Regions from separate parts of the Shewanella sp. 6_MG-2023 genome, predicted to be linked through region 2. Evidence: predicted binding sites of a transcription regulator. Region 2 holds the regulator's gene; the other holds the start of a gene.
What was found. The regulator MetJ, encoded in region 2, represses methionine synthesis genes. The targets are predictions, from matches to a motif close to TAGACGTCTAGACGTCTA.
Positions count from the first base shown of each region.

Region 1: a site for MetJ is predicted at 2,671-2,688, ahead of metK (methionine adenosyltransferase). Genes of this name have one in related genera too.

Region 1 is NZ_JAUOQU010000003.1:42,860-47,303, forward strand. It holds gene Q4533_RS02510 (winged helix-turn-helix domain-containing protein) at 1-1,948, opposite strand, end outside; gene metK (methionine adenosyltransferase) at 2,731-3,882, shown strand; gene Q4533_RS02520 (flavin reductase family protein) at 4,041-4,444, opposite strand, start outside.
Region 2 is NZ_JAUOQU010000025.1:68,671-73,114, reverse strand. It holds gene Q4533_RS14740 (conjugal transfer protein TraF) at 1-1,000, shown strand, start outside; gene Q4533_RS14735 (sulfite exporter TauE/SafE family protein) at 1,062-1,802, opposite strand; gene metJ (met regulon transcriptional regulator MetJ) at 1,953-2,267, opposite strand; gene metB (cystathionine gamma-synthase) at 2,475-3,635, shown strand; gene Q4533_RS14720 (bifunctional aspartate kinase/homoserine dehydrogenase II) at 3,698-4,444, shown strand, end outside.

The DNA.
Region 1 (4,444 bases), on a different contig from region 2:
CAGCAGCATTGATTCGTTGGATCAGGTCTTGTTTTACTGTGCGTTCGACGAAATATACAAAGCCATCTTCATAGTAAAATGAGCCAAAATCATATTTAGCTAAACGATCGGTAATCTGGCTAACTTCATTAGTATTGGCATCAAAACGCCAAATACCATTTAAATTAAACTTCGACATATACAGTATATCTGGGGACTCACCTTCAACAGCATAATTCCCTTGGCCAAACTTAATTGGCTGTAATTTATCATCAAGTGAATAACGATAAATGCCACTACTCTCATTTTCAGTGCCTTTAAAATAGATAGCCTTACCATCTTTAGACCAACTGATGTTTTCGGCTGCAAGATCGCCAATATCAACTCTTTCAAATAGTTCCGACTGAATATTACCTAAATATAAGGTTTGTTTATCATTACGGTTGATGGTGACGGCAAACATCTCACTGGTAGGCGATACCCCCACGACCCCTGCATTCCCCATGCTTTTAGTCAGGTTTTTACTAGTGACTTGGTTATTTTTCCAGGTGGACCACAATTTTGAACGATTTGACAAAAATAAAATATCACCAGTCTTTTTTGAATAACGGGCATACATGTCTCGTGAAGATGAGGAGATTTTTCGCAGTACTTTTTGGTTTTGATAGCTCAGTTGTGCAATATACTCTTTTGAAATGTGCTCGCTAATAAATAGCGTCTCGGACACATCGGAATAAGTGACGCTACTGATTAAGCCAGTAAATGGAATGGTATGCTGAACATTACCTAACAGATCAATTTTAGAGATCACTAAATTTGATCCTTCAATATGATTCACATAAAAGCTGTCATTTTGATAACTAAAGTCATAGTCAATAATACTGACACTATTCGCTATTAAATCAACAACATCACTTTCACCACGTTTTAATAGCAGGCTCATTTGAAGTGATGAACTTTTTTCTCTGATAAACGCAATTTCATCATTATTGGTCAATTGATGAGGCGAAAAGTCTACCTCGTTTTTACCGGGCTTGGTTAATTGTGTACTTTGCTTTGTCGACATCGAATATGAAAACAAAGCCACTCTATCAGTTAATTGCTTCGCAAAAATAAGTGTATCTTCATCATTTTTTGACCAGCTCAGTACTCGTTTAAATGGCAAATAAAAGCAGCCCTCAGTCACAAGATCATCGGTATTTTGCTGTAAATGCCTTACTCTTACTTGGCAAACACCACTAGCTAAAACTCGCACGTAAGCCAGTTTTTGATCGGACGGCGACCAAGCGGGAGAAGCTTCTTCACTATCGACAAACGAAATTAATTTCAGTGGCGAGTCATTGTTATTAAGCTCTTTAATATAAATTTTGCCCGGTTGCTGACCATTACGCCATTGCATCGCAAGGTATTTGCCATCATTGGACACGGCAATATGCTCTTCAACCCCTTCAAAATTGGTCACTTTACTTTTTATTGGTGACGCCAAAGCGGCTGCGGCTTCAGGCTCTGTAAAAGATTTGATAAATTGATAAGCGGAATAACTGAGTAGTATCACAAATGCGAGCACAAAAACTGCCAACACGGTATGTTTACGGCCTGCCTTTTTGTGAGTGATATCTGAAAGACTCGTCTCCTCATTAGCTGAAGAAATTAATGAAATCGGTAACACTAATTGGTAACCAAGTTTTGGTAATGTCAGCAGTAAATCAGCTTCAATATGTAAATCTTTAAAGGATTTTCGTATTAGCCATACTGAATTAGTGAAACCTTTTTCACCAACAGCTTGGTTACCATCCCAGATGGTATCAATTGCTGTTTGGCGAGAAACAATATGATCTGGACTATCAATAAACAGTTTCAGCAACTCAAACACTTTAGCCGACAACTTAATTGTCTTATCACCACAGCTTAAGGTCATTATGCTGCAATCTAACGTACACGGCCCTATTTGATACTGAAGTAATGCCATCAAGTCTCACCTAGTAATTTGTTATTATTATTATTTTCACTAGTCATCATAAATAAATATCTACAAAAAACCATTCCAAGCGCAACTCATTTGATACAAATCTAATTAAGCTATTGTTAACGAAGGCGTTAACCCGCGTTACAACTTGTATCAAAATATAAACAGTCACTTTATATACATAAATATTATGAGTTATACCTTGATAGTATACAAAACAGAGTATCAGCTAACAATTATGTTTACACTTATTTAACAAGTGATTTGTGTTGATATTAGCGCTTTTTTTAGTGATAAATGCTAAAGGCACAGCAGCATTATTTAAAATACAACTTACTTGTCTGATTTTATTCAATAAAGACACGAGGTTAACCACAGTATTTTTTCAGAGCTTAGCCTCTCTTAAGGCTTATCAAACTCTGTATAGGTACAATAAAGTGGAATCTTGCTGGTTTACATAAGGCTTAATGACCATATTTCTAGTAAGTCAATAAGGGGGCCTCTATTGATAAGCCCAAATCCACTGGCTAAATAAATTGTTTAATTTAGCATACAGCCTTAAAAAATATCACCACAAAAAACACATTAAACTAATACAATCATAAAGATAAGCACAACTAATTCCTAAACAAGCTTTTAGGTTGAATTTAATTATTTGCGGCATTGCACAATTTTTGACTTATTATCGTATTGGGGGGTGTTATCATTTTTAAATTCGACTAAAATAGACGTCTAGATGTAGATACCTCTACACGTTCAAATTCAAAAAGACGAGATTTCCCATTATGGCAAACCACTTGTTCACCTCTGAGTCGGTCTCAGAAGGTCATCCAGATAAAATCGCTGATCAGATTTCTGATGCAGTATTAGACGCAATTTTAGAGCAAGACCCTAAAGCGCGTGTTGCTTGTGAAACTTACGTAAAAACAGGCATGGTATTAGTCGGTGGTGAAGTCACAACTTCTGCATGGGTTGATATCGAAGAAATCACGCGTAAAACAGTGCGTGAAATTGGTTACACTCATTCTGATATGGGTTTTGATGCTGATTCTTGCGCCATTTTAAATGCCATTGGTAAGCAGTCTCCTGATATCAACCAAGGTGTTGACCGCAGTGATCCTGCAGAACAAGGCGCTGGTGACCAAGGTTTAATGTTTGGTTATGCCAGCAACGAAACTGACGTATTAATGCCTGCTCCTATTACTTACGCTCACAAACTTGTGAAACGTCAATCTGAAGTACGTAAAGATGGCACCTTACCTTGGCTTCGCCCAGATGCAAAAAGCCAAGTTACCTTTGCTTATGATGAAGGTAAAATTGTTGGTATCGATGCAATCGTTCTATCAACTCAACATCGTGAAGATGTTAGTCAGGAAGACTTAATCGAAGGCGTAATGGAAACCATCATTAAGCCAGTTTTACCATCACAGTGGTTAAACAAAGATACTAAGTACTTCATCAACCCAACTGGCCGTTTTGTTATTGGTGGCCCTGTAGGTGACTGTGGTTTAACCGGTCGTAAAATCATCGTTGATACCTATGGCGGCATGGCGCGTCATGGTGGTGGTGCTTTCTCAGGTAAAGACCCATCAAAAGTTGACCGTAGTGCTGCATACGCAGCACGTTATGTAGCGAAGAACATCGTCGCTGCAGGTCTTGCAGATCGTTGTGAAATCCAAGTTTCTTATGCAATCGGTGTAGCAGAGCCTACCTCAATTAGCATCGAAACATTTGGTACCGGTAAAGTATCAGAAGACGTATTAATTAAGTTAGTTCGTCAACACTTCGAACTGCGCCCTTACGGCCTAACAGCGATGTTGGATTTGGCTCGTCCAATTTACCAACAAACTGCTGCTTATGGTCACTTCGGCCGTAACGAATTCCCATGGGAAGCGACTGATAAAGCTGAAATCTTACGTGCTGATGCCGGTCTATAATTAGCCCTCATTACAGTATGTAAAACTAAAAAAACCGTCAATTGACGGTTTTTTTATATCTATAATTTGCTGATTGATTCAACTTGGACTATTTCGCTATAGTTTTATTTCGCTATAGTTTTATTTCGCTACAGTTCTGCAGAGCACATAAACTGTCACTACTTACGAGTAAGCTTAACCTTCTCTCTGGTTAAGCAGTAATCACTGCCGGCCATTCTTCCTATGGCATCTAATTTGTCACTATCGATTCTAAAATCCTCAATGATGTCATCTTTAACATGAATAGCGACGACATTACCTAATATTAAATGGCCAGATAACGGTTCATTGCCCAAATCAATAATCTGATTAAGCTGGCACTCAAAGCTAATTAGCGCTTGCTTAACGAGACTCGGCTTAACTATAGATGCTGGGGCTTTTTCAATGTTGGCATACTCAAATTCATCTATATCCGCAGGAATATGATGGCAAGTTTCATTCATCACCGCTAAATCAGGATAGCTCACTGTATTGATGACAAATTCACCCTGTTGGCGAATATTAGTTAACGTATCCTTTTCCT
Region 2 (4,444 bases):
ACTGTTACCGGTTGTGGCTGCTGAAGTGGATGATAGCGACAATATGCTTGATAAGTTTGACTCACTACAAGACAGTTTTGATGACTTAGAAACGGCCATAAACGGCAATGATACTGATGATATTGCTGGTTTTCGTGATGATTTAGTTATTAATTTAAATGCCCTCAACGGCACTAACGCCTCGGTATCAGCCGCAATTGGCGCAGCATTAGTATTGCCAACTCAAACCGTGCCAATGGCGCTATTTTACAAAAGTCATCTTGACGCTATGGGCGTTGCTGATATTGCTCAAGGTGATATTGATATGCTGACTAATCTCGATCCCGCCAACCCTCCTGCAGATCTCACTGACTTAGACTCTCAAGGCATTGTATTAGCCGCCGGAGTCACAGATTTTGGGGTGGCGTTAAGCTTTCCACTATCTATAGTTAACATGCCTGTAAAAGTTGGGATTTCACCTAAGTTTCAACGCATTGATACCTATCATTACAGTGCCAGTGCCAATAACTTTGATGTCGATGATTTTGATGATGATAAATATCGAAATGATGACAGCTTATTTAACCTTGATCTTGGGGTGGCTATTGAGCCAACAGAAAGCTTAACCTTAGGGCTGTCTGCTCGTAATTTATTCAGTAAAAAAATAACCACAGTTGAAGCTCAAGGACGGACATTTGAATACCAAATTGAGCCGTTAGTCACAGTGGGAGCTGCTTATGATTGGTCCAGAGTCACCTTAACCACGGATATTGATCTGGTGGAGCAAAGCCGTTTTAGCGAGTTTGATGCGGTGCAGTATTGGCGAGTGGGCGGTGAAGTTAAAGCCACTGACTGGCTGTTTTTACGCATGGGCTACCGCCATGACTTAAAAGATAATAGCGTAGATATTTACTCTTTCGGCACCGGCTTTGCCATCGGCCAAGCCTTTAAGCTGGATATGAGCGGCAGCTATGGTGATGATGCCATTGGCGCTGTGCTGCAAACTTCTTATCACTTTTAAGCGTTATCATTTTTAGCTGTCATCATTGTTGCATTTATATCTGCCACAAAAAGATGATCGACTAGCCTGCTGATAATTCAATTAACGACTTAAGGGTTAGCAATAATGCACTTAAGCTACATAACACCATAGTGGCGATGCGAGTCTTATTTTTATCAACCTTATTGGTTAGCTTTCCTGCGGCAATATTTCCGAGTATGACAGATGGCAATAGCATCAATGACAACCACAGATGCTTTTCTTCCACTAAGCCTGCAAGCATTAAAATAATCAGTGCGATCATTGAGCTGAAAACAAAAAAGATCGATAGCGCGGCTCTAAACTGCGGCGCATCTTTACCGGCTAATAAAATCGCTAATGGTGGCCCACCAATGGCGGCAATATTTCCAAATACCCCCGACAAGACACCTGCAATAAATAGCGAAAGCCGATTTACTGGCGCTGTGATCTTAAAAATACTCAGCAACACCGCTGCGCCGACAATAAAGGCAATGGCTAACCCCAGTACTGCTTGGGGGGCAAACAGTAATAAACCTGCGCCCATAAAGCCACCAGGTATTCGCCCCAGCAGCGCATATTGCAGCCCATTAAACTCCAGTTGAGTACGTTCACGCAATAAGGTCAATAAGGCGATGGAAAAACCCATCATAATCACAGGGGCTGGGACTAATTGTGGGTCGATGATATAGAGAAGTGGACTGGCAACAACCGCAAGCCCAAAACCGATAAGGCCTTGGGTTAATGCGCCTAGAAAAATGATAACCGATGCAAGCATCAAGGTCTGCGGATCGATAAATTCCATTGTCGACTCTTTAGGCGCAATACTGCAACTCACTCTCAGCTTGAGAGCTCGATGCGTTAAATGACGAGCAGTGTTTGATTAATTGAGCAGGCTTATGCTTTAGCGCAAGTACTTTAGCGCAAGTACTTCAGCGCTAGTCGCTAGCTTGACTTAATCAAGATCTTCCCACTCAATTCCCATGGCATCCATCAAAGCTTTTGCTTCAGATGGGATGCTATCAGGCCCTTCTTTTGATAAGTCACCGTCATTTGGCAGTGGTTGTCCAGTGTAGGCATGCAAAAATGCTTCACACAGTAGTTCACTATTGGTTGCATGACGTAAGTTATTAACCTGGCGGCGGGTACGTTCATCAGTCAATACTTTTAAAACTTTTAAAGGTATGGATACCGTGATTTTTTTAACTTGTTCATTTTTTTTGCCATGTTCGGCATATGGGCTGATATAGTCGCCATTCCATTCAGTCATTAACTCACCTTTATACGATAGATTCGTGGCAGATTTTAACCGCTAAATAATAACAGTCAAATTATTGCGGTTATTCTATAACGAATGGAAATAGATTTCTTTATGTTTAGACGTCTAAACGGCTGATTTGTATTGACGATGTGACTTAGCTTAGGTACATTTAGCCATCTAGACATCTCTTTAGTGTGTATTCTTTAGGAGTTTACAATGAGCAAACATCGCGCAGCTACGCTAGCAGTACGCCAAGGTATCGAGTCAGATACCCAATACGGCGCTGTAGTCCCGCCGATTTATCTATCAACAAACTATTCTTTTGATGGCCATAAAAACCCTAGAGAGTTTGATTATAGTCGTTCAGGAAACCCGACGCGCTGCGTGTTAGGTGAAGCCATTGCCAAACTTGAACATGGCGCTACTGGGGTGGTTACTTGTACCGGTATGGCTGCGATTACCTTGGTCACTAGTTTATTAGGCCCCGATGATTTACTGGTTGTGCCTCACGATTGTTATGGCGGTAGTTACCGTTTGTTCACAAATCTTGCCAACAAAGGCCAATTTAAATTACTGGTGATTGATCAAACAGATGAGCAAGCACTCAGTGATGCGATTGCTCAGAAACCTAAAATGGTGTGGTTAGAAACGCCGTCAAACCCATTATTACGTGTTGTTGATATCAAAGCTATTGCTGAGCAAAGCCATAAAGTCGATGCCTTAGTTGTGGTTGATAACACCTTTTTATCGCCAATTTTGCAACAGCCATTAGAGCTAGGCGCTGATATCGTCATGCATTCCACCACCAAATATATCAATGGTCATAGTGACGTTGTAGGTGGCGCTGTGGTGGCAAAAGACCCTGAACTGGGTGAGTTACTACACTGGTGGTCAAACACCTTAGGGCTAACAGGCTCGGCTTTTGATAGTTACCTAACCTTACGTGGCATTCGTACTTTAGCTGTACGTATTCGCGAGCATCAAAAAAATGCTGAGCAAGTTATTGACGTACTTCAGGCCAGCAATCTTGTCGAAAAAGTGTATTATCCAGGCTTAAAAGACCACCCAGGTCACGATATTGCAGCTAAGCAACAACAAGGCTTCGGCGCTATGTTAAGTTTCGAACTTAAAGGTGGTGAAGCAGAAGTGGTCGCCTTTTTAAATGCACTGTCTATTTTCAGTGTTGCTGAAAGCTTAGGCGGAGTGGAAAGCTTAGTTGCCGTACCTGCAACCATGACCCATAGAGCAATGGCGCCTGCAGCACGGTATGAAGCTGGCATTAAAGATACTTTACTGCGACTATCTGTCGGGATTGAAGATGCTGAAGACTTGGTTGCCGATATTGAAGTAGGCTTAGCTGCTGTCGCTGCGCTTTAAGTTAATCTCCCTTGGCTATATTCATGTAGTCAGGCTGGTATATGTTGTTTAAGGAGTGAAAAATGGCCCGCAGTCATTTACATAAATTTGGTGGTTCAAGTCTTGCTGATGCAGATTGCTATCGCCGCGTTGCCCATATTTTACTGACTCATGGCAACAGTGATGATTTAGTCGTTGTTTCAGCTGCGGGTAAAAGTACTAACTTTTTATATAAATTACTCTCCTTAAGAGAAAACGGTGACTTGTGGCAAGAAGAGCTACAAGTACTGGTGAGCTATCAGCAAAACCTGATTGAGCAACTTCTCTCAAACGAACAAGCGCGCGATTTACGTGAGCGCCTATCAACCGATAAATCGCAATTAGTCAGTTTATTGTCCCTTGAAGAGCGCAATGAATTTCAGCTCAATCATGTATTAAGCTTTGGTGAGCGTTGGTCAGCACGATTAATGGCAGCCTTATTAAGAGAGTCTGGCGTTGCTGCCGCGAATATTGATGCCTGCTCACTGCTGGTGGCTGATGAAGGGCCTGTGCCGAATATTCGTCTTGATGAGTCCCGCGAAAAAGTCCAAAAGCTGCTGGATGCTAATCCAAATACACGGTTAGTTATCACCGGCTTTATCTGCGCCAACAGTAAAGGGGATACATTATTACTTGGCCGCAATGGCTCAGATTACAGCGCCACCTTAATTGCCAGCTTAGCGGACATTGAACGAGTGACTATTTGGACCGATGTTGAAGGGGTATTTAACGCTGATCCGAATAAAATTAATGATGCCAAATTACTTGAAAGCATGTCACTTGCTGAAGCC